Regions from separate parts of the Bartonella sp. HY328 genome, predicted to be linked through region 3. Evidence: predicted binding sites of a transcription regulator. Region 3 holds the regulator's gene; each other region holds the start of a gene.
What was found. Region 3 encodes LexA, which represses DNA repair genes until DNA is damaged. Its sites were predicted from a motif close to TGTTCNNNNTGTGTTCNG; they were not measured.

Region 1: a site for LexA is predicted at 1,788-1,805, ahead of ruvC (crossover junction endodeoxyribonuclease RuvC). Genes of this name have one in related genera too.
Region 2: a site for LexA is predicted at 5,514-5,531, ahead of N5852_RS10565 (PA0069 family radical SAM protein). Genes of this name have one in related genera too.
Region 4: a site for LexA is predicted at 4,623-4,640, ahead of recA (recombinase RecA). Genes of this name have one in related genera too.

The regions. Positions count from the first base shown of each region.
Region 1 is NZ_CP104883.1:2,660,251-2,668,217, reverse strand. Features, by position in the region: gene ruvB (Holliday junction branch migration DNA helicase RuvB) at 1-595, opposite strand, end outside; gene ruvA (Holliday junction branch migration protein RuvA) at 602-1,219, opposite strand; gene ruvC (crossover junction endodeoxyribonuclease RuvC) at 1,230-1,736, opposite strand; tRNA gene N5852_RS11430 (tRNA-His) at 2,242-2,318, shown strand; gene rimI (ribosomal protein S18-alanine N-acetyltransferase) at 2,644-3,147, shown strand; gene N5852_RS11420 (hypothetical protein) at 3,546-4,004, shown strand; gene N5852_RS11415 (glycosyltransferase family 2 protein) at 4,354-5,139, shown strand; gene N5852_RS11410 (lipid-A-disaccharide synthase N-terminal domain-containing protein) at 5,141-5,473, shown strand; gene rimP (ribosome maturation factor RimP) at 6,759-7,400, shown strand; gene nusA (transcription termination factor NusA) at 7,470-7,967, shown strand, end outside.
Region 2 is NZ_CP104883.1:2,465,587-2,473,553, reverse strand. Features, by position in the region: gene ftsA (cell division protein FtsA) at 1-375, opposite strand, end outside; gene N5852_RS10590 (cell division protein FtsQ/DivIB) at 372-1,301, opposite strand; gene N5852_RS10585 (D-alanine--D-alanine ligase) at 1,268-2,188, opposite strand; gene N5852_RS10580 (L,D-transpeptidase) at 2,878-3,591, shown strand; gene N5852_RS10575 (siderophore-interacting protein) at 3,700-4,458, opposite strand; gene N5852_RS10570 (siderophore-interacting protein) at 4,533-5,396, opposite strand; gene N5852_RS10565 (PA0069 family radical SAM protein) at 5,697-6,881, shown strand; gene N5852_RS10560 (hypothetical protein) at 7,212-7,967, shown strand, end outside.
Region 3 is NZ_CP104883.1:1,487,285-1,495,251, forward strand. Features, by position in the region: gene N5852_RS06320 (hypothetical protein) at 73-450, shown strand; gene N5852_RS06325 (hypothetical protein) at 615-1,211, opposite strand; gene N5852_RS06330 (hypothetical protein) at 1,562-1,912, opposite strand; gene imm45 (Imm45 family immunity protein) at 2,358-2,684, shown strand; gene lexA (transcriptional repressor LexA) at 3,325-4,077, opposite strand; gene hfq (RNA chaperone Hfq) at 4,311-4,547, opposite strand; gene N5852_RS06350 (hypothetical protein) at 4,918-5,514, shown strand; gene N5852_RS06355 (phosphoadenylyl-sulfate reductase) at 5,878-6,651, shown strand; gene cysD (sulfate adenylyltransferase subunit CysD) at 6,654-7,619, shown strand; gene cysN (sulfate adenylyltransferase subunit CysN) at 7,619-7,967, shown strand, end outside.
Region 4 is NZ_CP104883.1:1,808,450-1,816,416, reverse strand. Features, by position in the region: gene N5852_RS07705 (YcjX family GTP-binding protein) at 1-1,319, shown strand, start outside; gene N5852_RS07700 (YcjF family protein) at 1,316-2,290, shown strand; gene N5852_RS07695 (hypothetical protein) at 2,525-3,064, shown strand; gene recA (recombinase RecA) at 3,418-4,500, opposite strand; gene N5852_RS07685 (aq_1923 C-terminal domain) at 4,867-6,087, opposite strand; gene glp (molybdopterin molybdotransferase MoeA) at 6,292-7,509, opposite strand; gene moaC (cyclic pyranopterin monophosphate synthase MoaC) at 7,640-7,967, opposite strand, start outside.

The DNA of each region.
Region 1 (7,967 bases), 1.2 Mb from region 3:
TCATAATACGGGCACCACGCCGTACTATGAGTTCCAATTCATCCACCGTATAGAAGTTAAGACGTACTGGAATACCAAAGCGGTCACGCAGTGGCGTAGTGAGCAGGCCAAGACGGGTGGTGGCGGCAACAAGAGTAAAGCGTGCTAAGTCAATTTTGACCGAGCGTGCGGCTGGTCCTTCACCAATGATAAGATCCAGCTGGAAATCTTCCATCGCAGGATACAGAATTTCTTCAACCGCTGGGCTTAAACGATGTATTTCGTCAATAAACAATACATCTCGTTCTTCTAAATTGGTTAACAGCGCAGCAAGATCGCCAGCCTTAGCGATAACAGGACCCGAGGTTGAACGAAAATTAACGCCTAATTCCTTTGCCATGATTTGTGCAAGGGTGGTTTTACCAAGACCGGGAGGGCCAACAAATAAAACATGATCCAATGCTTCATTGCGCACCTTCGCGGCTTCAATAAAAATCTTAAGATTAGCGCGCGCTGCAGCTTGACCAACAAAATCATCAAGGGTTTGCGGGCGTAAACTTGTATCTGCATCTTCACCGCGTTTATCGGCTGCAATCAATCTATCGGGCTTTTCCATATTTATTTACCTTGATAATTCCTTAAGCCCAAGCCGGATTAGGGTGGCAGACGGAGCTTCTTCTCCAGCTTGCTTCAAGGCGCTTGCGATGGCATTGGCTGCCTGCTCGCGTGAATAGCCAAGATTAGTAAGTGCCGAAACAGCATCAGCAACAAAGGAGGGGGCACTTGCATTGCCAATATCTTCAAGCATGCCAAAATTTTCATTGCTAATGGTTGAAAAAGCTGGTGCTTTGCCTTGTAATTCAGTAATCATACGCTCTGCTACTTTTTTGCCAACCCCGGGGGCGCGTGAAATCATCGCAATGTCGCGCAGGGCAATAGCGTTGGCAAGTTCGCCAGCACTCAAGGTTGCAATAACTGCAAGGGCAACTTTTGCACCAACGCCTTGCACATTTTGCAAAATTTTAAACCATTCCTGATCAAGCTTGGTGGTAAAACCATAAAGACGAATAAAATCTTCACGTACATGGGTTTCAATAAAAAGCGTTACCGCTTCCCCTAACGAGCCTAAGGTCGCCAGCGTGCGGTTAGATAAAAAGACAACATAGCCCACACCATGGACATCAAGAATGATATGATCATCGCCAATGTCGTCAATAATACCTTTTAGCTTACCAATCATATGTTCACCTTTATGCACTTACCCGCATGCGGTCTTTTAATGCCAATGTTTGGCGATTATGGGAATGACAAATAGCAATTGCCAAGGCATCTGCCGCATCGCTGGAATCGAAGGTTGCGCGGGGCATTAAAACCTTTACCATCATGTGGATTTGCTGTTTTTCGCCATGACCAACACCAATTACTGCCTTTTTAACAGCATTAGGCGCATATTCACTAACAGGCAAGCCATAAAGAGCAGGCACCAGCATGGCAATGCCGCGTGCTTGACCCAATTTGAGTGTTGCGGTTGCATCCTTATTAACAAAAGTATGCTCAACCGCGGCTTCATTCGGCACAAATTTGCGCAATACCTCATATAAACCATCATGCAATTGGCAAAGCCTTGAAGCAAGATCACTTTTATCATTAGATTTAACCGTGCCAGCACTAATGAAACTAAGCTTATTGCCTTCACTTTCAATTATGCCCCAGCCGGTATTGCGTAAACCTGGATCTATGCCAACAATTCGAATCATTTTTAAACCATGCCTTTATCTGCTCTTTGTATAGCATGGTAATCATAATAAGTGAACAAAAGGGAAACGAAAAGATGCTTAGTTAAAAAATGTCACCCTAAAGTTTAAGTTATGGATCTGAAATATGATTTTAGTTCTATGTAATATATCTATTTAAAGGCTTCGTTCTTAAATTTTGTTGATTGGGTTCTGTTCGCGTATAATCAAAACAAGCATTATTTAAAGTAGTTGGTTATATTGCTGCTATATCATTTGAAGTAGGTGATCCTAAGTCGTCCTTATAAAAAGACATTGCTACGCATTATTATATCGATTCTTTACAATTTTACTGACTAAGTTTAAAGACTTTTGTTGCTGTTTTAAAAGGCTTATATGCATAAATTTCCCATCAAGGTGCCGCCAATCTTTATATTTTTAACAGGATATTTAAAAAAAATAGAATAAAGCTCTTGCAAATGAGTGTGAATTTACGTATGTCACGCAAACAGAATTTAATATTCTTTGTGCGGTTGTAGCTCAGTTGGTTAGAGCGCTGGTTTGTGGCACCAGAGGTCGTAGGTTCAACTCCTATCAACCGTACCACTTATTTTTCCTTTAAAATACATTTTAACTATTGCTTTATGAGCAATTTTTATTGTCCAGTGTATAATGCTTTGACTTTATTGCATAATTATATATTGGCTAGTTTATTTGATCGACTTAATATCGCGCCTGTAAAGTGTTTGAAGCGCTAATAGAGCGATATAGGCTTGCATATTTTACAAAAATTTAAAGCCAGTATTCAATAGGATGCAAATTATATACAATTATGATATGAAGCGCAAATTCATAGATTTGGATAAAGGGTGATTTATTCAAATGCATTTTTGAGTTGGCATATATTAGTAAAATTTGATTTAGGACGAGCATGACCAGATTACCCTTTATGAGACGCAATATGGCCATCGCCCCTTTAATTCTCGACGATGTGGAGGCTTTGCATCGTTTGCATGCAGGTTCATTTTTTGAGACTTGGGATGAAAATGCTTTTTACAATTTTTTGCAAGATAGCACTATTTTTGGCTTATCCGCCCGTCCTATAAAGCAGCCTGATAATATGGTAGCCTTTGTATTGGCACGACTTGTTGCGGATGAGGCTGAAATTTTATCAATTGCCGTAGATAAAGATCATCGCGGTGATGGCGTTGGGCGAAAGCTTATGCATGCTTTGTTACGTCATTTTTATCACCACCGCATTGAAAGTGCTTTTTTAGAGGTTGACGAAAACAACATTGCTGCAATAACACTTTATAAAAGATTTGGTTTTGAAGAAGTAGGCAGACGCGCAGGCTATTATCGCTCACCCGATGGTCGTAGTGATGCGCTTATCTTGCGGCGTAAATTAATTTATTCGCTGGCAGAAACACCCTAAAAAGCATAATTTCTTAAAAAGTTTAATCATGGGAATAACCACTTTAAACCGGGTGCGGATATTTCCGTCACCCGGTTTTCCCCTCTGATGCGGTGAAAGAAAAAGTCTCTCACCTTCAGATTTACAAAAATGAATAGGATTTAAAACGGCGTTTAAAATTACAATTATTCGCCAGACGTGAAAGTGTAAATCCTAAAACTGTTATGGATTTGAATTTGCTAATTACATCACATAGTGTCGCAATTTTTTTTGTTCGGCAAGTATTTTTTCATATTTTTTTGCGTTTGCTTGATTTTTTTTCAATTTAACAATTTTCTCAGAAAATCTGTAGTGAGCTCGCAACTCTTTGTTTATAATAGCTATAAAATTTAACCAAATGGATTTAAACTGCAATTAACATGGATGATTTTAAACTAGTTGACGTTAAGGACGCAGTGCTTCTCATACCTTATGGTGTAAAAATTCCACTTTCGCTGAGCAATTTTACAACGTGTTTTTATGCGCTAAGCAAGAGCGAAATTCTACACGAAGATCTTCCTGAAAATAATGGCGTTTGTATTTATGCGCCTGGCCTTATCGGCACATGGTTAAGTGCAATGCCACATTTGAAAATCCCACCTGCGGCCAAAATATTTGTTGATAAAGCTGCTATTTTTAGCAAGTTGAGCAAAAGCCTAATTAGATACCATCTCTTATATGAAAAATTTCGTTTGGGCTCAGATGTCCCCAGCCCATTTTTAACGCGCCTTTCCAATCAACAAGGGCATTATAATATGATTAAAAATCTTACTATTGGTGAGTGGTTACAGTGCTTCACCGCGCAAAAAACAGATGATGATCAAATAATTATCATATGATATTGAGGTGGTTTTGTTGGCTCGACCAGTGAAAAATGGCTGAAAACATCAATTGTTGCTAAAAAAACTTTACAAATCGAAGAAATGCTGAAAAAAGACGCCTATAGCCAAGATGGAACTGTTTTTACCAATGCAGCTCAGCTTATGATAATATGTAAAATATGCGTCTTGTTATAATATTGGAGTGCAAAATCGCTAGGTTAAAAGATAACTGCCATAAGCAAAAGATTGGATTAAAAGTTATTCTTTACCAAATTGTGCTTTATAGATGCTTATAAATTTATTTAACCCAATGCATTAGGCCAGATAGAATTCGTGGCTTTATGCTATAAAGTCAAGGATAATATCTTTGCCAGATAAGAAAATTTCTGTTGTCATACCTTGCCGTAATGAAGCTGAAAACCTAGGTTTTTTATTAGACGAAATTGACACTGCAATGACTGGGCGCAACTATGAAGTGCTGGTGGTCGATGATGGTTCCACTGATGCAACAGCAAAGCTTTTGGCCTCGCGTATGGAGGACGGAAAACCTCTGCGCCATATTCGCCATGATCGCTCATCTGGGCAAAGCTGTGCGCTTCGTTCAGGTGTTTATGCTGCATCAGGCAGTATTATTGTTAGCCTCGACGGTGATGGGCAAAATGACCCAGTTTACTTACCGCAACTTGTTGATAAGCTCATTGCTGGTGGTGAAAGCTTGGGTTTGGTGGCAGGGCAAAGGTTGAAGCGCACCGACACAAAGTTAAAGCAATTTTCGTCACGTATGGCCAATGGTTTGCGCCAAGCTATATTGAAGGACAACACGCGCGATTCTGGCTGCGGGTTAAAAGCAGTACGTGCTGATATTTTCAAAAAACTACCTTACTTTAATGGTTGGCATCGCTATTTGCCCGCCCTTGTTCTGCGTGAAGGCTATCAAGTTGGACATCTTGATGTTATTGATCGCGAGCGGGTGCACGGCAAGTCAAATTATGGCATTTTGGATCGCGCCTTAGTTGGTGTTCTTGATCTGTTTGGAGTATGGTGGCTACGCCGTAGATTTAAAATTGTACCAAAGGTTAGCGAAATAAAGTTAAACCCAGCGACAAAATTAGATGAAGCCCCCAAATTAGACGAAGTCAAAGGGAATAACTAAAATGTTTAATGCACTTGGCGATTGGTTCCATGAAGTTTTTGTGGCGCAAATGGATTGGTGGGCAGTAATAGGCTATTGTGGACAGCTTATGTTTACCATGCGTTTTGTTGTGCAATGGTTGGCATCAGAACGAGCGAAGCGATCAATAGTGCCGGTTGCATTTTGGTTCTTTTCGCTTGGCGGTGGTCTAATCTTATTTGTTTACGCCATAAGCCGTAAAGAGCCAGTGTTCATTTTAGGGCAGGGCGCAGGCTTATTTATCTATATTCGAAATCTTTGGCTTATTTTTAATGAGCGGCGTCATAATAAAATGCAGGCGATAAAAAATCAATAGGCATTGATCTTGAGTACTGCCAAAAAATTGGTTTTGATTTTTATAAATATTATCGATCTAATTGGTTAGAATTATGTCACGGAACCAACAGGATACCTGGCCGTTCGGGGTGACAAACCAGATATCCTGTGCTGTTCCTGTGCTAAGAACAAGCAGTCATTTTATCTGCATACCCAATTCAAATATGTTGAATTAAATACAGCTGAATAAAATGAGGAGCAAGGTATTTAGCTTCAAGCGGGGGGCGTTAAGCCAAACACCTTGCTATTGCAGAGTTTTACCTCTGCAACATAAAAATTCTTATGATATATTTCGGTATTATCAAATAAAAGTTATATTATAAAAATATACTAATGTCATTAATTAAAATATGCTTATCCTAGGCTGTGTTAAGTTTTATTTGGATTCCTTACGATAGTCCGTGTGGGGCTGTGATAGTAGGGCGTGACGCTTTCGCTGTTTTTATTGCCTTAGCAATTGCATTAATTTGGTTGCCTTGCAAAAAAATATCAATTGATACCATTTAAAAACCCTCAACCTTATATAAGCTGCTGCTTTGCGTTTGGTGTTTTGCATGCGCTGTGCTTATAAGTTGTCTTCAGTTGTCTCGTTGTCTGTATCTCTAGTTTGTTTACCCAAAAAAATGGTTGATTGAAAAGTCACATGTTTCTAATTTAAGGTAAAGCGAGCTAAGATATTGCTTCCCATGCAATAAAACGGGAAGCCATAGACGCTCGCATGCAGGGTTAAAATTAACCACGCTTTAATTTATATTTTACTGGTACGAGTTGTCAGGAGGTAGACAACAGCCAATATATTAAACATCTTGGTAAGATAATGGTGCTGGAAAAAATTGGACTGGATTAACGGCTTAATTGTATGGCATCTAAGGAACTCACCAAAAGTTATGACAATTATCGCGGTTAAAATAGTGAGGTAATTGGAAAGAAATATGTGGTGTTTCGCGCTTATCACTTATCCCCCCTTGAAATAAAGAGGGAAATAGAGTACATAAGGATAAATTCTTGATCACGTTGACAAGGGTGGGCCATCTTGGACCCGCTCTTTTTTGTTACCTAAATCAAGGTAAGAGAGTATTTTGTTTAGCTTTTAAATCATTAAATTTGTGAATCTAAAGCTTGATGAATGAAATCTTATATTTTTGAAATATTACTGTTTTAAAAAGCTTTAAGCTTTTTAACGGAACATCTTGATACAGGACTTATTGATGACAAATAATACCAGTGACATGGTAAATGATCACAGTGATGAACAGGACAATAATATGCCTGTGAGTGATATAAATGAACCTCGTTTGTTTGAAGAAATTGGGGTTGAAGCACGTGTTAATGCTGTTATTGCACCAGTTTTGAAGCCACTTGGCTATCGTATCGTTCGTATTAATCTTTCAGGCCTTAATGGTCTTACTTTGCAAATTATGGTAGAGCGCGCCGATGGCACAATGACCATTGATGATTGCGAAATTGTTAGTCGTACGGTTTCTCCTGTACTTGATGTTGAAGATGTTATTGAACGTAAATACCATTTAGAAGTTTCATCCCCTGGTATTGATCGTGCGCTCGTGCGTAAATCCGATTTTGTTAATTGGCGTGGACATATTGCTAAAGTTGAGACCAGTGAAATGGTTGATGGGCGCCGCAAATTCCGTGGTCATATCGAATCAGTGGATAGTGATGGCTTTACTATAAGAACAGACAAGGCCGCCTATGGTGAAGCATTGTCGGTTAAAATTGGTTTTAATCTTTTAAGTGATGCAAGACTTATATTGACAGATGATCTTATTCGCGATGCTTTGCGTAAAGATAAGGCTTTGCGTCAATCGCTTATTCCTGAAGATGAATTGGGTGGCGATGATGTGGCAGATAAAGAAAATGCTGACGGCAAGGATGCTTCCAAGCAGTCTTAAAAAGCAAAATGACGTAAATTGCCTCGCTTTGTTGGGGGCGTTGCGACAACCAGATAAGGAGAGAACCCGATGGCTGTGAGTGCTAACAGACTTGAACTTCTGCAAATTGCGGATGCTGTCGCTCGTGAAAAGTCTATCGATCGTGAAATTGTAATTGCTGCTATGGCCGATGCTATTCAAAAGGCTGCGCGTTCACGGTTCGGGCAAGAAACAAATATTCGCGCCGAGATTAACTCGAAATCGGGTGAAATCAAGTTGCAGCGTTTGCTTGAAGTCGTTGATAGGGTTGATGATTTTGTAACGCAAATTTCATTGAAAGATGCGCAAAAAGTTAAGGCTGATGCAAAGCTCGGCGAGTTTTTATCCGATCCTCTGCCTCCTATGGATTTTGGTCGTATTGCAGCTCAGTCTGCAAAACAAGTTATCGTACAAAAGGTGCGCGAAGCTGAACGCGATCATCAATATGAAGAATATAAGGACAAAATCGGCGAGATTATTTCTGGTTCAGTTAAGCGCGTTGAGTATGGCAATGTGATTGTTGATCTTGGTCGTGGCGAAGCTATTTTG
Region 2 (7,967 bases), 980 kb from region 3:
GCGCATATCAACCTTATCACCGTTAATCTTGATTTTCGAATGAACTTGTGTGCTTTTTAGCTTACCGGCAGAAAAATTGACAATGACTGAATCTACAATAAGGCCAGCCATGCGCTCCGCACTGTCAACAGCTAAACGAATGGCTGTCTCTGCCTTGGACATATCAACAATAATGCCCGCCTTTATACCCTGTGAGCGCTGAATACCAAAGCCAAGCACTTCCATGCTGTGGGTGCGGCCATGGAGATATTCTGTTTGTCCCAATGGGCGCAAACGAGCAATAATGCAAACAATTTTACTTGAGCCAACATCTAGCACCGTTAAAAGACGGGTTTTACGTGATGGTGTACCGTTTAAATGGGCTATAAAACTCATGCTCGCCCCGCTTTGCGTGCTTTTTCACGCTTTTCTAACTCTTTAACTGTTTCAGCGCGCCGCTTTAATGCATCATCGGTCAAGGCAACTGTTACGCGGTCATCAAGGCGTAAATCAACACTTAATATATCACGTGACAAAAGTCCGTCCTTTTTATCCATTTCAAGCATTTGCGTAAGCCGCTTATCAAAATTATTTTCGGGCAATTTAACCCGCACACCATTATCGAGCACAATATCCCAGCGGCGATCGCCGATGCGAATATAAGCGCGAACTCTTTCTTTAATGCTTGGAAATTCATCCATCGCATTAAGAAAATCTTGTGCATTATTTTGGGCGCCATTACCAACAATCAACGGTAAGCGACGGCTAAATCCAGGGCGATAAGGAATAATGACATTACCATCCTTATCAACAATATCAACTTCACCATTATGCTGCCAAAGAGCCAGCGGTTGATGTTCGCTTACCATGACGTTAAGACGATCTGGATAGATTTTTTGCACAGTCACGGACTTTACCCAAGGTAATGCCTTTAACTCATCGCGCACTTTATCAACATCATAACCGATGATTGAAGTATCGCCATCTAGTCCAATTGCGCCAAGAACATCAATTTCAGAGGTGAAATAGTTTCCTTTAACGTCAACTTTTTCAACGGCAAAGCCAAGCGATGATGTAGCAAGCTTTACTGCATCATCGGTGTGGTTGCCAGCATAGGTGCCATAAATAATGGTGGTACTTAATAAGGCTAAAACGGCAAAAGAGCCGCTATGGCGTGCTATAGCAATATGTCCAGAAGTAAAACGCAAGACAACACCTTTTAAACGCCGCGACACCTTAATTGCGCGGTTTTTAAGTGTTGTTTTCAAGTTCTGCTTGAAATTGCTATTTAGCGCATGCACGACGCATCCTCCACTATCCATTGCACCAAGTCTCCAAAAGTGAGACCGGAAACTTTAGCCATATCAGGAACTAGGGAGGTTGGAGTCATACCAGGTTGGGTATTGACTTCAAGCCAGATGAGATCACCTGTTTTTTCATCAAAACGAAAATCGGAACGACTTACCCCACGACAACCAATTGCTTGATGGGCTAGTAAGGACATTCTTTGTATATTTTGGTAAATATTTGATGAAATTTCCGCAGGGCAGACGTGAATTGATCCACCTTGTGCATATTTTGCATCATAATCATAGAATTTATAGCTAGCGTTAGGCACAATTTCGCACACATCAAGTACGCGTTCGCCTAAAACACCGCATGTAAATTCGCGGCCGGGAATATATTGCTCAACGATGACCTCATCTCCATAAGGCCAATCTGCGGCACCTAATGATGCTGGCGGTGTATTTTGGCCTTCCAAGACGATAACGACGCCAAAGCTTGAACCTTCTTTAACCGGCTTAACCACATAGGGTGGATTAATAGGGTGAACATTGCCGATATCATGGCGATCCATAACCCGAGACGGGGCAACCTTAACGCCAGCCGCGCTAGCAATTATTTTAGCGCGCGCTTTATCCATAGCAAGAGCCGAGGCGAGTACGCCAGAATGGGTGTAAGGAATACGCAAAAACTCTAAAATGCCTTGAATTGTGCCATCTTCACCAAAAGGACCATGCAGCGCATTAAAAGCAATATCAGGGCGTAGCTGGGCAAGGCGATCAGCAACATTGGTATCAACATCAAGGCGTGTCACTTGAAAACCAAGGGCTTCAAGTGCATCGGCACAAGCATTGCCTGATGACAGGCTAACTGGTCTCTCAGATGAAAAACCACCCATAAGCACAGCAACATGTTTGTTGTTCACCTTGAAATCCCCTACAGATTATGCACAGCAAAAATTACAATTTTGAATCATCAATTACCAAGAGATTCATGATACGAATCAAATATGTAATTATGGTTAATATAAGAATCAGACTGGCGCAGTAAAAACAAGTCCCCCTAATGTTGTAAATCATGGCAAAGACCGGCTTTTGTGACTCATGCTTCTGAAAAGACTCAAAATTTTTTTATAAATTTTTTTTGTAATTTTTTAGGAAATTGTTATCTAGCAGTATCTTTTATAAGCGAATTAAAAAATCCTCGCTAAGTATGAACGAAAACGTCGCAAATCAGTTGACTTAAAGCGATAGCTTTTAATTTTACTAAATTAGGTTTTATATAATTTTTTATAATATCTATAACCCATCTGCTTTTGTTAAAATTTAATGAGTAAATTCTAATATGTAGGTAATAAAAGAGAGATAAGTAACTCTAAATTTTTTAAGATTATATGCCATTTGGGTTATTTGCGTAACAACTGAAAAGCATTAATTTACTAAAAAGCATAATCGTAAAATTAGAATTTATCTAAAAATTGGAGTTTTATTAATATTTGTTACAAATAGTGATAAATATGGTTTTTTGGTCTTTATCTTTTGTCAAAGCTGCTTTATGCACATTTACGAATAAATGTTTTGCGTATGGATTGACTTTTTATCAAGGAATAAAAAAATGCATAATAGCATTGGTTTACGACCAATCAGGTCGGCGATTTCTCGCACGTTTTTTTTAGGTGTGTTAGCAGTTGGTTTGGGCGCGTGTACAACAACTGGTACAACGCCAATTGATGGGCAGCAAACAACTAAAGCAACTATCAAACCACAAAGTTTTATTGAAGGGAATAAGCCACTTGATGAGCGTTATGGCCCTGATAGAGATGAGCCGTTTAAGGTAAAGCCAATCCCTAATGGTGTTATCCCTGAAAAGTTCCAACGTACGGTTGTTGCTTATCCATCACGCGAAGCGCCGGGCACAATTATTGTTGAGCCAGCCAACCACTATCTATATTTTATTGCAGGTAATGGCAAAGCTATTCGCTATGGTGTGAGTGTAGGTGCCGCAGGGCTGGGCTTCCAAGGTGAAGCAGACCTTAAAGTAAAACGTAAATGGCCACGTTGGATTCCAACCAAGGATATGATTGCCCGTGCACCAGAACGCTATAAGAAGTTTGAAAATGGTGTTGATGGCGGACCAAGCAATCCACTTGGAGCGCGCGCGCTTTATCTTTACCAAAATAACGTTGATACCTATTATCGCATTCACGGTACAACTCAACCATCAAGCATTGGTAAATCAGTGTCAGCTGGTTGCATCCGTATGGCAAATCCAGATGTAATTGATCTTTTTGCCCGTGTGCGTACCGGGGCAAAAGTTATCGTACGTTAAGATATAAAAACTGCATAATTAAAGGGCAGGAAAGAGATTTTCTTTTTCCTGCCCTTTTTGTTTTAGTGTGTTTAATAAACTGCTTTTATATTGTTGTGTTAAAGTAGCTTAATCAAATTTTTCTTTAGAATTGGCAAAGCCTTTTACCCAATAACCCGCAGCTTTAATCCAGTTTAGTGGTACATGTCGTTCGGTATTAAAGAACATGCGCAAGTGGCGTGTTACCTTTCCTTCAGCTGCAATCCAGATAAATGTCCGCTCTTGTAAACTTAGTTCCTTAACCTTTTCAAGAAGGAATTTAGGTTCATCAGCAAGCTCAACAGAGCGGTAAACCCAATGATAAGTCACATTGGCTTTTGTATTAAATTTTTGCACTTCCTGTTCATTTGCAACTGTTGCAACAACGGTCATGTCAGTGCCTTCAGGCGCTTCTTCTACCCGTCTGCCAATGGCTGGTAAAGCAGTTTCATCGCCAATTAATAGCCAAGCATTAATATTGCCGCTAATTAAGGCTGATCCACGTGGGCCACCAATGACAAGCTCATCACCCTGTTTTGCATTTAATGCAAAAGTACTTGCGGGGCCAGCATCGTGCAACACAAAATCAATTGCCAATAGGTTGGCTTGTTCGTCATAAAAACGCGGTGTATATTCGCGGCTTTGCAGAGTTAGTTCACTTTCACCAAAAAATAGTTTGATATGATCATCGGGAGCGGCAGAAACAAAACCGGCAAGATCATCACCGCCGACGAACACGCGTCGCATCAAGGGGGTTACATCTTCAATCTTTTCTACTTTTAATATGCGGCGTTTGGTTTCGTGGCGTACACGCTCAATATGCGGTGCTGTATCATTTTCTTGGGTCATGACTTATCCTAAAAATGTCGTTATATTTGCTTGATTTTAAAGCCATTATAGCTGCACAATAATGCAATTGTCTCTTAAATTTTTACATCAAACTCATCAAATTGTTCAACGCCTTTGCCTTGGGCGGTAAGGTTCATATAATGAGCCATGCGCTTTTCATCAACAATGCTTGATGTAATGCCGCGCTTCCAATAGCCAATTGCCTTTATGTCGGCTTTCGCCACTTGCCCACCACTTAAAAAGTGGTCGCGTATTTGTCGCGCTTCTTCACGCTCGCAGGCAATCCAAAGATTGGCCTTGGTTGTTGGGTTAATCGAAAGTGCTTCATTGACTAAAAAACCAGATGTGCCAGCGGCACAATCATCTGGGCGAATGAAGGTTTTATAACCTACCCCTGCAATCTTTGGTAATTCGTCTATCGCGGATTTATGGGCGCAATCAATATAAGCTGTGGCTTTTATACCTTGTGGCCAATTTTTAAAAATAGAAAATAAAGCAGGAATTGCCGTATCATCGGCAAAAAATACATTGTCTTGGCCATTTTGATAATCAGGCATATAATGCTGCTTTGGTCCCATAAGATAAATCGTGTCCCCCATTTTTTGATGACTCAACCAGTCCATAGCTAAGCTTTGGCCGTGATGAACCACAAAATCGATTTCTGCAATATTGGTTACAGCACAATAGTTGCGAATGGTATAAACGCGGGTGATCGGCTTTGCACTACCAATGGCATCCATTTCAATTCGTACAGCATTATTGGCTTGTAACCATTGATCTTGGTCTGGATCTTTAACGATGCCGCTTACACGTATCACCGAAGTAAACGGTTTGGTAATTGTTGTAATTGTCATGCTATTGCGAATGATCCTGTGTCCTGACATTTTTGCAGTTTGACTTGCATTTTGTGAGCTGTCTTTTGTGTCCATATTTGCCATTTTGCACCTACCCAAAATATTGTTTTCAGCATTGGTATAATGGCAATGTTTCACTATGACAAATAAAACATGATAAAAATACTCAAATTAAATATTGGTAATAAATTTTTACGATAATGTTCTTGATATGTTCTATGAATTTTGATAATGTAATAACGTCAGTGAATGGATGTATGGCTTAACTTACCGTTTGATTTTTTATCATGGCTAAGCACAGCCATTTGTTAATTAAGCTTTTTCAATGAAAAATGGTTGCTTATTTGCGTTAGGGCATTTCAGCAAGTTTTTGGCAGTGGTACAATGTTAAAAATTCGGATTAATCACAATCTTGTTGATAATCTTGCAAAGGCTGATAAGGCTGCCTTTGGCGATGGTCGCCAAGCCCACGCCAATGATATTATTGAAGATAGCCATATGCGGCTTCAAGCAAAGCGTATTAAAGGGCGTGGGGCAGGGCTCAACCCTGCAGGACGCTTTGAGGATAAATCAGTTTGTTGCTTTGATGATGGCTGGCAAAATGATGAAGAAATAGCACCGCTTAAAACAACAGTTCAAGTTGAAAAAGCACGCAATATTATTACAAGCAATAATTCGCCCGATCTTGGATTTGACCGTTCTATTAATCCTTATCGTGGCTGTGAGCATGGTTGCATTTATTGTTTTGCCCGTCCCAGCCATTCTTATATGGGCTTATCAGCAGGGGTGGATTTTGAAACACAGCTTTTTGCAAAACCTGATGCAGCAAAATTGCTAGAAAAGGAATTATCAAAAGCTGGCTATAAACCGAAAATTATTGCTATTGGTACCAATACCGACCCCTATCAGCCGATTGAAAAAAAATGGGCGATTATGCGAGAAATTTTGACCGTTTTAAATAGGGCAAATCATCCGGTAAGTATTGTGACTAAATCAGCTTTGATTTTGCGTGATGTTGATATTTTAAGTGAAATGGCACAAAAACGGTTAGTGCGAGTTTGCATTTCACTTACCACATTGGATAGTAGGCTTTCACGAGCAATGGAACCAAGAGCTGCAACGCCAAAACGCCGGCTTGAAACAATAAGGCAATTACATCAAGCCAATATACCGGTTTCCACATTAGTTGCGCCAGTTATTCCCGGTTTAAATGATCATGAGATTGAAAATATATTAGAGGTTGCAAAGGAAGCGGGGGTTCATGATGCTGATTTTGTCATGCTGCGTCTGCCTTATGAGGTTGCCCCTTTGTTTAAAGATTGGTTATTGCGAGAATATCCCAACCATTATCGTAAAATTATTTCAATTTTACGCTCTATGCGTGGAGGCAAGGATTATGATGCCGATTGGCAAAGCCGCATGCGCGGCACAGGCCCCTTTGCCGAACTGGTTGCTCGCCGTTTTGCTATGGCATGTCAAAGGTTAGAAATTGGCAAGCGTCGTATGGCTCTTTCATTTGAAAATTTTGAACCGCCGATAAAATCACCCATTCAATTATCGCTATTTTAGAAATTAAGTGTTCTTTGTGTCATGCGATAGAACATTGATCAAATTTTATAGTAAATAGTAAAATATTCTATTCGTGAGGCTGACATTAGAGCGCATTTCGATCTGATTGGATCAGATCGGCGCTCCAATCCATTGTTTACACCGCGTTTTTTGTCCGAAAACCGCTTCACACTTTTCGGAAAAGCGCTCTAAATCGGTGTTTGGTCAACCTTGTTGTATCTTTTTTAAAAGTGCAATATTAAAACTAGGATGATAAATATATTTGTATTTCAGATAAATATATTTTTAGCAAAAGACTAGTTTAAAGTGCATGTTATATTGGGGTAGGCAATGAACTTTTTAAAAAAACTGTTTTCAATAAAGCAAATGGAAACTTCAGAGTTATGCGTAGTAGATGATATTGCTCCAGATTTTCTTCAAGTAAATGAAAATGTCAAATTCGATAAAACGAGACTATTAAATTTTCGTGGCCAATATCCTATCCTTATTGAGTGGGGCGTTGATGCTTTGCGCAAATTTTTTAAGGAAGATGAGACTGCTATTTTTAATCAAGTTTTAGCAAAGTTTTGGTTGCTGCATTTGCGTGATAGCTTGGGAGCAGGTTATAAGCTTTATCAAGGTGATAATATTTTTTTAATTTCCAATCAAGATGAGCGTATCATCAAGCTAACTATGGATTTTTTGAAAAGTGGGCGTGAGCGCGTTTTAAAAGCCTTGCCAGGCCTAGCTGCATCATCTGGTGATATGCTGGCAATCATGATAGATGAGGGCGAGCAATATTATGATTACACTGGCAAATACAATACAGTTAAAAGCCAAATAATTTTAAGTTCGGGCGTTTTTATCAATTCAGTTTTGCCGCATTTTGTCACCAATGAAACCCAGCTAACTTTAGTAGAACCAACTATTATTCATGAGCTAACCCATTATTATTTGGCCCATCTTGAATTGCCGCTCTGGCTAGATGAAGGTCTTGCAGTTAATGTTGAGCGGGTTATTGCAAAAAATGCGCCGCCTGCTGAATATCTAGTTGAGCTTTATGAGGAGCATCTTGCCTATTGGGATTATCGAACTATTCACAAATTT
Region 3 (7,967 bases):
GTAAACCATGAAAATGCATTAAATAAAAGCACATTTTAATCTTGTTATTCGTCGACTATCTAAAGGGACGTAATGATGAAATATATTATATTAATTAGTATGATATTTCTTTCTAATTTCTTATTTATTGATAATTCAATATCGAGCGATGCTGTAAAATATAATATAAATTATAATGGCTTAAGGGCTTGCTATATCGTTAAAGATAGCAGTATTAGCGTTGATAGCAAAAATATTGTGGTTAAATTTTTATCAAACAGTATAGGGCCACGTGGTATAGGTGGCTGTGGTTGTACCTCAGCCTTATTAAAGGTTAAAATTTTAAATACTATAAATGGCGAACAAATCGCCCAAAAAATCATTGATCCGCAATCAGATTATAAATTGGTGAAATTTAAAAATAAAGGTTATAAGCATATTGAACTGCGCCTTAGCTGTAATAATACTTAATTGGCAAAATCGATGTAACTAACGCGATGATATGCGCAGCAGCTAAAAGAAGCGTGATAGCTGTATAGCTTTGCTTATGACAAAACAGACCGCGCGGCTTGCCATTTATTACCAACCCTTTTTGGCCTAAAGTATAGCCAGCCTATATTTTAAAAATGAATAATTTATTGATAGTGCCAATTAGCTTCTAAACATAGCTTAACTGGTTCTTGCCAAACATTTTTATCACCTTTAAATGGATTGGTAAATTTTTTAAATTCATGTACATTCATTAATTTTCCATTTGCAAAGATAATTATTTTTTCTTTGTTTAAAGTTTCATCAAAGGCAACATCTTGAAAATGAAAATAGTAAACTTTTTCTTGCCCACGCTTTAAGGCTATTAATTTTAGTATTTCCTCGCTATACCATATTGGTTCCTCACGTAATGTGATGAAATTTTTTTTACTCTTATAGTTTTTGTAATATAAAACTATTGATTCATAATAAAAATCTTGTTGCCATTTTATGTCTTTATCATAAGCAGTAAAGCTTACGGCTATAAGGGGATATGTACTCTCAAATTTTTTGGAAAAATCTGTTTCAATCATTCGATTGGTTTGCTTATCAACCACGATAGGCGCGGTCACATATAATTTTACCTGCATACCATCGGTTATAATTTCGCTCTTGCAAATATCGTTTTCTAAAGTTTCAGCTTTTGTTTGAAAACTAGAAAACATTAAAAAGCTAAATAAAAAAAATCTACTTAACCTAGACATTGATAACCTCGTTACCGGCAATTAGAGCGCATTTCGATCTGATTGGATCCAATCGGCGCTCTAATCCATTGTTTATACCGCGTTTTTTGTCCGAAAACCGCTTCACACTTTTCGGAAAACGCTCTAAATGGTGGTTCTTTTAAATATGTTTTGCGGCCCAAAAAGATTAAAGGACAAGTTATTTAAGCATGTAAGAGTTGAGTTGGCAAACAATGATTGTGAAGGCCGTTTGAATTTTTTGCCACTTGGTTGCGTGTAAACGATACGGTTAACCTGCGTCATTGCAAATATATTGGTTATCAATTGCTATAACTCAAACATTAATAAAAAAAGCTTTTAGAATGTAGGACTTAATCCGCATATGACCATTCAATTTCTTGGCAGACGGTAAATGGTTCTTGCCAAATATTTTTGTCATTTTTATATGGATTAGTAAACTCAATAAAAGGGTCGATTTCTTTAAGCTCAGCTAATTGTCCCGATACGCCAACAATTGCTTTATAGCCCTGTTCTTTATATATTTGTTCAAAATACGGGCGATGCAAATGGTTGAAGACTACTATAGAGTTGCCTTGTTTTAGATTAAAAACGTTAAGGATATCTTTTTTTGTATGCCCATATGCTGTTAACGCACCATGAATATCAGCATGATCTTTCTCATTGGAGCGACGGTACCAACTGTAAATGCCTTTTTTATACAAATCTTTTTGTATTTTTATATCTTGATTAAGTGCAGTTAATATTACAACAAGGCCAGGAGACTCATAGTCTATACCGTTTAAAATAAAATTACCGTCATTAAGAATGTTATCGGTATCACGTTCACCCTAATGGTTTTGGGGACAAGTAATTCAATTTTCATATTGCTAAGGTAAAGGACATTTGGCAGTTATTAAAATCTATATCAGAAGCACTTGTTTTAGATATATGAAATAATAAAACCGTAAATAATAATATTCTGATTAGTATGACCACGATAAAATCCTTAATAAATCTAATTTACCAATATAAATATTTTTTAATAATAGGCGATAACATTATAGAATTTTAAATAATTATATATATTATACTTATATCAATAAATAATATTTAAATATAGCTTGCTAGCAACAATTTATTTTGGATGACACATAGGTCAATAATGCGATGATAAAATTAAAAGATTATAAAGAAGCATTATTAAGGCGAGGAAATGTATTGAGAGTAAAAGGCATATATCCTCATGAAGCGTTTGTTGACTTGATGATCTTTGAAACACAGAAAGCAATTTGTCCGCTAGGTCTTATAGTTACAACTGGGTATAAGGCTGGTTTAATTCTACAAACATATCCTGAGGAAGCTTATGCATATCCATTAAGCGGCATATATAAGCATTGGCTAGTAGAGAACTGGATAAAATGGGGGTATCCAAGCTGCGATATTGATGATGTATATATTATAGAACGTTATTTTACCGCAACGGTCTGTTTTTAATTCGGTAAAATTGGGCTGCCCGATTTTAAAAGGCTTAATGCCGGTTTTGCTTGGTTTCTTTCATTGAGCAGCATTGAAAACTAAATTGATAAATTTTAGCATTATTGAAGGTTTCATTGCAAATATCTCGGTTAAGCACTTGGCTTTTGTGTCGAGAGCCAATCTTGCAGCTTTTACCAATCCCTTTTACTAAAAACAGACGCATCGCCACCAAGTCATTTATTCATAGCTTTTGAAGGTTGAAAGCAAGCATATTTTGCTTTTGTTTTTTTAAATGGAGATTAGTTGTCTTTTATAAAGTATTAAGGCTGAGGAGGCGGTCATTTGCTAGCTTAAAGGGGAGGGGCTTTTAGTTGATAATTGTCAACTAGTCTCGCCTTATTGTTTCAATGAACATTGGCAACCTAAAAAGAAAATGTGTTGCTATCTCAATCTCAATCTCAATCTTTGCCAAGGGAATGGATTGGCAAAGAGTTTATTCTCCTTAAAAAACTTGCGAAAAAGGAATGATTGCTATTTGATGCGATTATAAAAAACTAAGGCCAATACCTTAAAAATTATTTTCCCATGACAAGAATATTCCCACATTACCTTTGTAATTTTTAAATATAGCTTATCATCGACATCAATAGCGCCAAGCCTAATAACTGCGGAATAATCCTACCAACTTTCCTTGAATATTAACGCGATTGGCTGGTAGAATGCGGCTTTCATAAGCGGGGTTTGCCGCCTCCAGCTCAATAAGATTTCCCTTTGGCTTATAGCGCTTCAAGGTTGCTTCTTCATCATCAACCAAGGCAACCACAATTTCGCCAGTTAGTGCCACGTCAGCCTTACGGATAATCACCGTATCGCCATCATGAATACCAGCTTCAATCATCGAATCGCCCTTAACCTCAAGGGCATAATGTTCGCCCTTGCCAATCATATCAATTGGCATAGTAATGCTGCTTGTTTGGTGCTGAATTGCCGATATGGGTACGCCAGCTGCAATTCGTCCCATAACAGGAATGTCAACATTACTATTAGCAGCGACAAGGCGATTAGCCGAAATTGTGCCATTGCCAGTGACTGTGCCATTACCAGCGACTGGAAATTTCGATTTGGCAAGCGAATTTGGCGAAGCCAAATTGCTATTATCCGCCATGCTGCCATAATTATAAGAGGGGCGGTGGGGCATATCGGGAAGTTTAATAATTTCCATTGCGCGGGCGCGGTTTGGTAGACGGCGAATAAAACCACGCTCTTCCAATGCGGTGATAAGCCGATGAATGCCCGACTTAGATGCTAGTTCAAGCGCATCTTTCATTTCATCAAATGATGGCGGTATTCCTGTTTCTTCCAGTTTTTCATGGATGAACATCAGCAATTCACGTTGTTTGCGCGTTAACATAAAAACCCCATAAGTCGAATCATTGGCACAAATAGTGAACATATCATATATGTTCCACTATTGTTCTGCAATAGGGGCAAATAATTTAAATTAAATTGCAATTTTGAAGTGGTATTGCATTTTTATAATTTGTTTAAGTACTGTTTTTATTGGCTTATTGGATTTGATGTTTTTAAACAAAAATGCCGGCTGTGTTAGCCGGCATTTTATCAAAAATATTGCATGTTGAAGAATTAATCTTCTTCATTTTCAAACATTTGCACTGGCTGGCTTGGCATGATTGTTGAAATAGCATGCTTATAAACCAATTGCGAATGACCATCTCTACGCAATAAGACGCAGAAATTATCAAAAGAGGTGACAATACCGGTAAGCTTGACGCCATTTACCAAGAAAATTGTCAATGAAATTTTTTGCTTTCTTACGGCATTCAAAAATAAATCTTGAAGATGTTGCGCCCGTTCTGCCATTGTTTTTACCTTTTATTGCGAACCGCATAACTAATTATTTTTATTTCATAGCATGCTAACAGCAAGGGCTGTCAAGTTAAATTCAAAATTATTACAATATATTACAAAATATTTTGTTTTTTGGCTTGTAATTGTAGGATTTTCGCCGCTAACGCTTTTGGTTTCGAGCAAAGATCGGCCGTTGGAGCGGTTGGCGTTATTTATGTTCAATTGGTTTAAACGCCCATTAATAATTATTGAATTGATAGGGCCTATACTCGCCTTAGTTTTGCGCTTTGTTCATTACTATGTAAAAATTGTTGCGGCAAGCTGTTCAGCAACAGTTCAGAATAATGGGCTATCTTTAAGGCAATGATACGAGGTTACTTTTATGAATAAGATTTCGGCACTTTTTTTGACATTGCTTGGAACGGCGTTGATAGCGCCATCGGTTGGTTATGCAAAAATGACAATTTATACCAATCCGCCAGCAGCTGCTGCGCCATTGCCACCAGCGCAACCAACACAACCCGCACCGCCACCACCGCCAGCACAAAATCAATATCCGGAGCGTCCTGTGCAGCCTGCACCACCACCAAGTGGTAATCGTCCGCAGCGCCCGATGCCACCGCAAAATGATAGGCCAATTGTTGTGCCAGGTCCCGTTGCGCCGCAATATGACAATGCCTATCCGCAGCGCCCAATGCCGCCACAATATGACCGCCCACAATATGATAGACCGCAATATGATAGACCGCATCCTCCGCGTCCTATGCCGCCGCAAGATAGCCATGGCTATCCCTTAGACACAAGACCAAATTATCAAGGACCAAATGGTCAAGATTACGATAGGCCAATTTATAATCCAAATGCACGGCCGCAATATAACCGACCAAATTATAACCCACCACGGCCAAGGCCACAAGACCAACGGCCAGTTTACCGTGATGATGATAGGGGCTATTATGATCGTCCATCGCTCTATTAAGAGTGGTGATGAAATAAAGTTAGTTTAAAAGTCAATTAAGGCTGGAAATAGACAAAAATTGGAAATGGTTTTGCCAATTCTAATAGTCTATTTCCAGCCTTTTATTATTTGTTACTGGTAAATATTGGGTATAAAACCTGTTATTGCATTAATCAACTGCCATAGTTTTTTGCCAACTGAGCCAAAATTTATCCCTATTGCTGCATGCAGATAAAATTTATCTCAAATGCAATGAATGTAAAAATTTGTTTCGGTTGTGTGGCATATTTTAAAAACCCTATCGGCGCAAAATAACTAGAATAAGTTTAAATTCCTGTAATCGGCTAACAAGTGCATTTTGCTATTTTGATTGCGGGGTTGGACATGACGGATTATTTAACCAATATTGCAGGTGAACTTAATAGCAAATTCGCGCGCTTAACTGTTCTTGAGCGCCTTGAAGCCGTTGCCACATCTTTTCCTAAGGGCTGTGTTTTTACCACCAGTTTTGGCCTTGAGGATCAAGTTCTTACTCATTTTATCGCGCAAAACCGTCTTGCTATAAAAATTGTTACCTTAGATACGGGGCGCTTGTTTCCGCAAACCTATAGTCTTTGGCAGGAAACAGAAGAAAAATACGGCATTAGAATTAAAGCAAAATACCCCCAAAGTGAGGGGCTAGAAGCATTGATTGATGATCAAGGCATTAACGGTTTTTATTTTTCGCCTGATATGCGCAAACAGTGCTGCTTTACCCGAAAAATCGAGCCTTTAGGCCGCGCATTAATCGGGCAACAGCTTTGGGTAACCGGTTTGCGTGGTGATCAATCTGCAGCACGTCATGATTTGGCATTTGTATCGTTTGATAGTGGTTACAATCTTATTAAAGCAAATCCGCTTTATGATATGAGCCGCAACGATCTTGTATTGATTGCGAAGCAAAATGACATTCCGATTAATAGCCTACACCAGGAAGGCTTTTTATCTATTGGCTGCGCGCCATGTACCCGCGCCATACGCGCTGGCGAGGAGGAGCGTGCTGGCCGTTGGTGGTGGGAAACTGAAACTGCCCGCGAATGTGGCTTACATGTGCAAAATAGCCATTCCTTGTCCGCAAAAACCACCAATCAAGCCCAAGCAGCTTTTGAGAAAGTTTGACAATGTATTTAGAACAAAGCGGCCAACCGCAAAACCCAAATAAACACCTAAACTCAAGTAAAAATCATGCTTCTCAAAGCCATTTGCAACGCCTTGAATCGGAAGCTATTTTTATCATTCGTGAAGTTGCGGCAACGGCTGATAATCCGGTAATGCTCTATTCCATTGGTAAGGACTCTGCGGTTATGCTTCATCTTGCCATGAAAGCCTTTTACCCCGGTATTCCGCCATTTCCATTGCTGCATGTGGATACGGGGTGGAAATTTCGTGAGATGATCGAGTTTCGCGATGAAACGGTAAAGCGTCTTGGTTTAAACCTTATCGTTCATAAAAATGAAGAAGGCATCAAGGCAGGAATTAACCCTTTTGATTCAGGTTCGCGCATCCATACCGATGTAATGAAAACAGCAGGCTTAAAGCAGGCATTGGACAAGTATAAATTTGATGCCGCCTTTGGTGGTGCAAGGCGAGATGAGGAAAAGAGCAGAGCAAAGGAACGGGTTTTCTCGCTGCGCTCAAGCGAACACCGCTGGGATCCTAAAAAACAACGGCCAGAGCCTTGGTCATTATTTAATACGCGCAAAAATAGTGGTGAAAGTTTTCGAGTGTTTCCATTATCCAATTGGACTGAAAAAGATATTTGGGATTATATTGCTTTGGAAAATATACCGGTTGTGCCGCTTTATTTTGCCAAACCTCGCCCTATTGTGCAGCGTGATGGCATGCTTATCATGCGTGATGATGATCGCATGGTTTTACGCGATGGTGAAAAGATTGAGCAATTATCAGTGCGCTTTCGCACTCTTGGCTGCTATCCATTAACGGGTGCCATACAATCAACTGCTGCAAATCTAGATGATATCCGCGAAGAAATGCGCCTATCTCGCACATCAGAACGGCAAGGCCGCGCGATTGATAAGGATGGCAATGCTTCCATGGAACAAAAAAAGCAAGAGGGGTATTTTTGATGTCGGCTGCTTTGAAAATAGATCATTCACCTTCTGATGAAGTTTCACCATCTGATGAGGTTTTAAAGTCATCGCTTGATGTTTCTTTGCCAGTACAAATGCCGCAACAACGCTCGCTATTGCGCTTTATTACCTGTGGTTCGGTCGATGATGGGAAGTCCACCTTGATTGGCCGGATTTTACACGACATTGGCGCTATTTTTGATGACCAGCTTGAAACATTGGAGCAAGATTCGCGCAAATTTGGCAATAAGGACGATGTATTAGATTTTGCACTTTTGGTTGATGGTCTTGCTGCCGAGCGCGAGCAGGGCATTACTATTGATGTGGCTTATCGCTATTTTTCAA
Region 4 (7,967 bases), 320 kb from region 3:
CAGGTAAAACAGTCTTTTTAACTTCATTAATTCAAAATTTGTTAAAAGGCGGCCGGTTGCCGCTATTTAAAGCTATGTCACAAAAGCGTATAATTGCTGTTGATATAGAACATCAGCCTGATGATACATTGCCCCGCTTTGAGTTTGAAAAACACATTGACAGTCTTATATTAAAACGCCAATGGCCCAATTCAACACGTTCACTTTCCCAATTGCGGCTCACAATAAAATATCAATCGAGGTCGATGTTTAGCCAATATTTCTCACGCGGTAAATTAACTGTTGATATCATAGATTACCCAGGGGAATGGTTGCTCGATCTTCCTTTGTTAGCAAAAGATTATCGCACATTCTCAGCGGAATCTTTTGAACGCGCCAATAAAAAATTGCATAAGGAATTTGCAAAAGATTGGCTTGGGATTGCACATCATATTAATAGTTTTGAAAAAGCTGATGATGGGGTAATCGATAATTTAAGTTCGGTTTTTAAAACTTATTTGAAGCGCGCAAAGCAAGATAAAAGTGCCGTTTCCATGCTGCCGCCTGGTAGGTTTCTCATGCCAGGGGATCTTGATGGCTCGCCAGCACTTACTTTCGCACCATTACCTAATTTAAGTGATAAGGCATTTGAAACCAATTCTATCGCCGCCATAATGGAGCGACGTTATGAATCTTATAAAAAGCATGTTGTTAGACCATTTTTTTTAAATCATATTGCACGTTTGGATCGGCAGATTATTCTTGTTGATGCGATGCAGGCGATTAATTCTGGTGCTCATGCGGTTGAAGATCTACAAGATTCTTTGACGGAAATTTTAGCTTGTTTTCGCCCGGGTGTTAATAATTGGGCAAGCCAGCTCATCAGTCACAAAATAGATCGTATCGCAATCGCAGCAACCAAAGCGGATCAGCTTCACCATGAAAGTCATGATAGGCTTGAGGCAATTGTGAGACTATTGACATCTAACGCGCTGGAAAAGGCAAAATTAAATGGAGTGAAAACCGATAGTATCGCGTTAGCTTCATTGCGTACCACCCGTGAAGCCTTAGCAAAAACTAACGGTGAAGATTTGCCAGTCATTATAGGAACGCCTTTGAAGGGTGAAATTATTGATGGTATAGTCTTTGACGGTGAAACGGAGACAGCAATTTTCCCTGGTGATTTACCCAAAAATCCCAATGATATTATCGATGCTAGCAAAAAAATAAATATGAAATTTATACATTTTTCTCCGCCGCTTATTAAAGCTACGGATCCTTTGCCTCATATCCGATTAGATCGGAGTTTAGAATTTTTGCTAGGAGATTACCTTGCATGACACAGCGTAAGCCAAGGGCTATTTCCGAGCTTGATAAAATAGAGATAACGAACGCGCCTTTTGATGATACTAATCTATCTGATTTAGATATTTTAGCACAGGAAGAGGAAGGCCAAAAAAGCAATTTTACTTGGAGTAAAATTTTTCTGTCCGCTCTAGGCATATTGCTATCCTTGGCAGTTGGTCTATGGGTTGATGATCTTATTCGTACACTTTTTTCGCGCTATATTGCACTTGGTTGGTTTGCCCTCGTAATTGCATTGTTAGGTGCTTTGGCTTTTATAATATTTGTTTTTAATGAAATACGTGCAATTTTGCGTTTGCGTTCAGTTGCTGAAATACGTTTCCAAGCTCGTGATGCAGTTATGCGCGATGATATGAATGAAGCAAAATATGCAATTCGTTCACTTAATAAACTGGTTGAGGGTCAACCGCTAAGTAGTAGTGGGCGTAAAGTAATTACTGCTCTTGAAAATGATATAATTGATGGGCGTGGACTTATCCATATAGCTGAAGCAGAAATATTGCGGCCATTGGACAAAGAGGCACGAAATCTAATTTTAGCCGCCGCCAAACGTGTGTCGGTGGTGACAGCGGTCAGTCCACGCGCTTTTGTTGATATTATTTATGTGTTTTATGAATCGACTAAGCTTATTCGTGCAATAGCTACACTTTATGGATGTCGACCAAGTCGATTTGGATTTATTGCAATCTTAAGGAAAGTTTTATCTCATTTGGCTGTGACTGGAACGATTGCAATGGGTGATAGTTTTATACAGCAATTTATTGGCCAGGGCTTAGCAGCTAGGCTTTCAGCTAAATTAGGTGAAGGTGTCGTTAATGGATTAATGACAACGCGTATTGGCATTGCCGCAATGGATGCTCTTCGACCATTTCCTTTCGATGGGGAAAAGCGTCCAACTATCGGAGATTTTGCTGGTGACCTAATTAATTTTTCAAATAAGGATTAATGCGTAAATGAAACTATGAAGATTTCGCGCATGATAGTATAGGCAAATAATTTTCAATTAAACGCCAAAATGAAATATCTTATTAACCATTTTTTGCGATTTTTAAATTCAAGAATCTCTAACATTATTCCCTTGCGTTAAATCAAAATTCTCTGTCCTTAGGGTGTTTAAGTTACAATATTAGCTATTGTAATTTTCGCGTGCGGTGATGCTGTAAAAAGGAAAGCTGTTTCAATGAAAAGAATTCTATTGCCACTTTTTGCAGCTTTTATATGCTCATCTTCTGCGCATGGTGCAGCTCATGATGCTGAAGAAGTATTTTTTCAAAAAATTGAAGGACAGTGGGCTGGGGCAGGCGAAGTTGTTGCTGGAAAATATAAAGGAACAAAGTTTACCTGTGTTTTTTCTGGCGCACAAGAACAGACAAAGGTTGGTATGGCTTTAGATGGTTCTTGCCGTGTAGGAATTTTTAGCCAAGCAGTTAAAGCGCGTGTCGTTCGCATTGAAAAAGGTTACCAAGGTACTTTTAATAATGGTGCTAAGGCAGATGGTATGGACATCACATCGGGTCGCATTGGCAAAAAGCACATGGTATTTGGTTTGGTTCGCGAAAATATCAATGGTACGATGACCGCACATCTGGCTGATAATGATACTATGAATATTACTTTATCCGTAAAAGTATCCGAGGATATGGTGCCTGTTGTAGGTGTTAAGCTGAAACGCAATGGTAAAAACACAGTACAAAATACTGCACAAAACGAGTTTAAATAATATTATTTTTTATAATTGATAAAAAAATAATGAATTTTTATTAAAAATAATGTTCAATATTATATTGAACATTATTTCAAGAGTCTAATGCTCACAGTTGGTAGGCCTAACTTTCAATTTACATTGCCTTAGAAAAAAATAGCTATTTATATTTAAATAAGCATAAAAGGATTATCGTAATTTTTCCTATGTCAGATTTAAAACAATGTACACAAAAAGCTAATAGACTTACATTATATGTCAAATAGAAAAAGTTAAGATGCAATCTGAGTTTTTCAATGACCAGATTGTAAAAAAGAGAAACAACATTTTTAATTGTCTCTCTTTTACGATTAGTTATCTTAAAATAGGTGTTAACCTACTGCACTTTCATCATCTGCTTCTGGACCTGTATTTTCCAAAAACTTCTCAGCAATAAGACCAGCATTTTGTCGTAAAGCTGTTTCAATTTCCTGTGCTGCTTCAGGATGCTCACGCAAAAACTGTTTAGCGTTTTCCCGCCCTTGTCCTAGACGTTGTGAATTATACGAAAACCATGCTCCAGATTTTTCAACAATTCCTGCTTTGACACCAAGATCAACAAGCTCGCCGACTTTTGAAATACCTTCACCATAAAGAATATCAAACTCAACTTGTTTGAATGGAGGAGCTAACTTATTTTTAACTACCTTTACACGAGTCTGGTTGCCGACAACTTCATCACGATCTTTTAGTGCGCCAATACGACGAATATCTAAACGCACAGATGCATAGAACTTAAGAGCGTTGCCGCCGGTTGTGGTTTCAGGGGAACCAAACATAACGCCTATCTTATGGCGGATTTGGTTGATAAAGATAACCATGCAATTTGAACGTGAAATCGAAGCTGTTAGCTTACGTAATGCCTGGCTCATCAAACGAGCTTGCAAGCCAGGAAGGCTATCGCCCATCTCGCCTTCAATTTCAGCCTTTGGCGTTAAAGCTGCAACAGAGTCAACAACCAATACATCAACTGCACCAGAGCGCACCAAAGTATCAGTAATTTCCAATGCTTGTTCACCAGTGTCGGGCTGCGAGATCAAAAGGTTTTCTAGGTCAACGCCTAGTTTACGAGCATAAACTGGATCAAGCGCATGTTCTGCATCAACAAATGCACAAATACCACCTAGCTTTTGAGCCTCTGCTATGGTGTGAAGTGCCATAGTCGTTTTACCAGAGCTTTCAGGACCATATATTTCAACAATACGTCCCTTAGGTAGGCCGCCAACACCAAGTGCAATATCAAGTGATAAAGACCCAGTTGGGATAGTTTCAATTTCTACAACAGTATCATTTTGGCCAAGACGCATAATCGAGCCTTTGCCAAATGCCCGCTCAATTTGGGACAGAGCTGCATCCAATGCTTTGGTTTTATCCACGGTATTATCCTCAACAAGTCGTAATGTTTTCTGAGACATCTTACACCACCTTTTCAGGATTTTTAAACCCTGGATTAATTATTCACATGAATCATTTGTACACTATTTGTTCTAGCTTTGCAATACTGATAACTGTCTGAAAGTAAACATTTTTTATTTTTTGTTCATTTCTTGTTCTTGTTTGTTCGGGCGAATAAAAACAAATAGCTTCAAAGCTTTTATGTTCAACTGATTTGATGATTTCTTAGATAATTGATTTTCTTGCCAAAATTTTAATATAGTAAGAATCGTTAATAGGTAACCAGAATGCATTAATGCATTAGATTACCTATTAAAATTTCGCTTAAGTTAAAATACTTTTTCCAAGCTAAATATAGGTGGCTTCTGTGCTATTTGGAAATTTTGTTAATTAGCGTGAAGCGATGGCTTTAATTGTTTAATGAGGCTTTCAGGATTGATTTTACCAGCTAAAGCCAACATTACCAGCGAAGTGCGTCCCATAGGCTTTAGCTCAAAACGCAAACTTTTTGGGTTATTTATAAATGTAATCATTTCATTTTTTGCTTGGTCAAAAAAACTAGTCTTTTTAGCAAATGAAAGCCAACCTGGCAAACCGCTGGCCCATTCAGATTTTAGCTGCGTTGGCGTTTTCTTTTCCCGCTTTGACTGCGCGTTTACTAATTTATCTGTTAGGCCTTTATCAATGAAAATGAACGATCCGCTATAAAAATTATATCTTTGTATCTGGCTAAGCATGCCTAACGCCATGCGAGATTTATCAATCTTTCCATGATCATTATCACGCTGTAAAGTTAAAAGGGTGAGGAGGGAATCTATCGTAATGCCATCCATCTTCAGTTTGGCGTTGAGCTGACCACCCTTATTAAGATTCAGGCTAAACTGATCCAGTTGCAATAGTGCATTTGTGCCACCATAGGCACCGCTAAGGGTAAGATTTCCGGTTGCACGACTATAACCCATATTTATGAAGTCCGTTCGTGATGTACCATCAGGAAAGTTTTTTACTTCAACAGTTATATTAGCTATTTTTATATGAAACTTCACTGGATTTTGGCGAATGGAACGGGTTAACTTAATGTCACCATTTTGGAGTGACCCAAGAAGTTTATTTTTGTCATCAAATAATTCTATTGTTTTAAAGCTACCAATATCATAGCTAAAACCAATATTTTGGTTATATATTCCTTCATTTGGGGGAAGCGCGGCACCAGTCAAGCGTATTGTGTTTACAAAAAGAGTACTTTTTTCATATTGATAGATAATCGAATCAATCAAGACATTAGAAGCTAAAAAGCCGCCATGAGGAACAGCTCTTACATTTTGAAAAATAATTGTTTTAAACTTTGTATTGGGTGTTAAAACATCACCACTAATCGTGATATCTTTTAAAGTAATATTTTGATTGTCGGTTGTTATGCCACCAATGTTTACATTAGCTTTATTGCCAAAGCTCTTTTTAAAACGAGCACTGAACGCCTTTACATCTAATGATGAACTTGCAGCAATGGAAGATTGCGTATTTGAGTTTTGCGCATAACTTATTGATAAATTGGCTATAAATAATAAAACGAATGCTTGTATTAATGAAACTAAAAAAATCTTCATAAATTAACCTTTAGCATGTCAGATATGCAATTTGAGAATTTGGTATTTTACATTCGGTTTTGAATAAATTATAGTAAATATAACCGATTAAAAAAAATATTAAACTAATTAAGCCATAAAAATAAAAAACTGCAAAAACACATAATATAACATGGTTATTATAAAATGTGTTTTGCTTGCTAAAGCCAAAATTTTTGTATTGGTTTAAAGAATAAGTATTTTAACTGTGTCCCCAATATTTAAAGCAGGTGCATCGATCTCGTTGATAATCAAGCAATTAGATTGGGCCATTATTTTCATCAATGATGAATCAGCTGAAGCCGCTGGAGTGACGTGTAATATGCCTTGCTCATCGCTTTTCATTGTACCGCGTATATAATGGCGGCGAGGGCCGTTCGCTTTAAGGGCTTTGGTTAGTTTGGCGTTCATTATCCGTTGAGCAGATTGATTGCCACGCATTTTATCCATCATCGGCAAAAGAAAAAGTGTTGCTGTCACAATTGCTGAAACAGGGTTACCAGGTAGTCCCAAAACGAGCATATTATGTTCACCATTTTTGATGGTACCAAACATTAATGGCTTACCAGGGCGAAGGGCAATTTTCCAAAAATCAAGTTCCATGCCAGCTTCCTGCATGACTTCTTGAACAAGATCATAGTCACCGACCGAGACACCGCCGCTGGTAATCAGAATATCGGCTTTTTGCTGCTTAGCCGCTTGAATAGCAGAATGAATTTGCGAGCGATTATCGGCAACAATACCAAGGTCTATAACTTCACCGCCATGATCCATCGCCAATTGTGCCAAAGCATAACCGTTTGAAGCAACAATTTGTCCTTCCCCCGGTATCGTTCCAGCTGGTACTAATTCATCCCCAGTGGATAAAATAGCAATGCGAGGTGATCTAATAACTGAAACCGTAGCATGGCCACTGGCTGCGGCAAGACCAATTGCGGATGGAGTTAACTGCGTAGCTGCCGGTAAAATCACATCGCCTTTGGTAAAATCACCTCCAGCAGGACGAATATTGGCATGGGCAGCACTATTTTGGGTTAATTCAATAAATCCATCATCAAGCTTGTTGATATTTTCTTGTATGATAACACTGTTAACATCTTCGGGTACTGCTGCACCAGTAAAAATACGAATGGATTCGCCTTTATTGACTTTCCCTTTGAAAATATGGCCAGCTGCTGCTTCACCTACAACCTTGAATCGAGTTCCTGCCGCAATTTCCTCATCTGATTTGACTGCATAGCCGTCCATTGCCGATGAATTAAAAGGTGGTTGTGTAAGCTTGGCTAAAAGAGGCTCACTTAAAAAACGACCACCGGCAAAGCTGATATCAATGGTTTCACTTTCCAAAAGAGTTGCTTTTTCGGTTAACCGATGAAGGGCCTCATCAACTGTCATAAGTGCCATTATCTATCCTATCTTATCATCTAATTGAAACAACGCCCGATAATTCTTTGCTTTTAAAGCCTATTGATTTTTATTTGGCGCTTGCACATAAAAAGAAAAGAATATTGACGAAAATAAAATAATTAGTCTTTTACCTATGCCAGTCTCCAGATTTACCGCCGGTTTTCTCACTAAGCTCAATATTGGTAATCGTCATTGATTTATCAATCGCTTTGGCCATATCATAAATAGTAAGGCAGGCAATAGAAACGGCAGTCAATGCTTCCATTTCAACGCCAGTTTTGCCTGTAAGAGCCGCAGTTGCTTTAACTCTTATACCCGGAAGAGTGGCATCTGGCACCAAATCAACACTTAACTTGGTAAGCATAAGTGGATGACATAGCGGAATAAGATCTGATGTTTTTTTAGCCCCCATGATACCAGCAATACGGGCAGCAGCTAATACATCACCCTTTGCA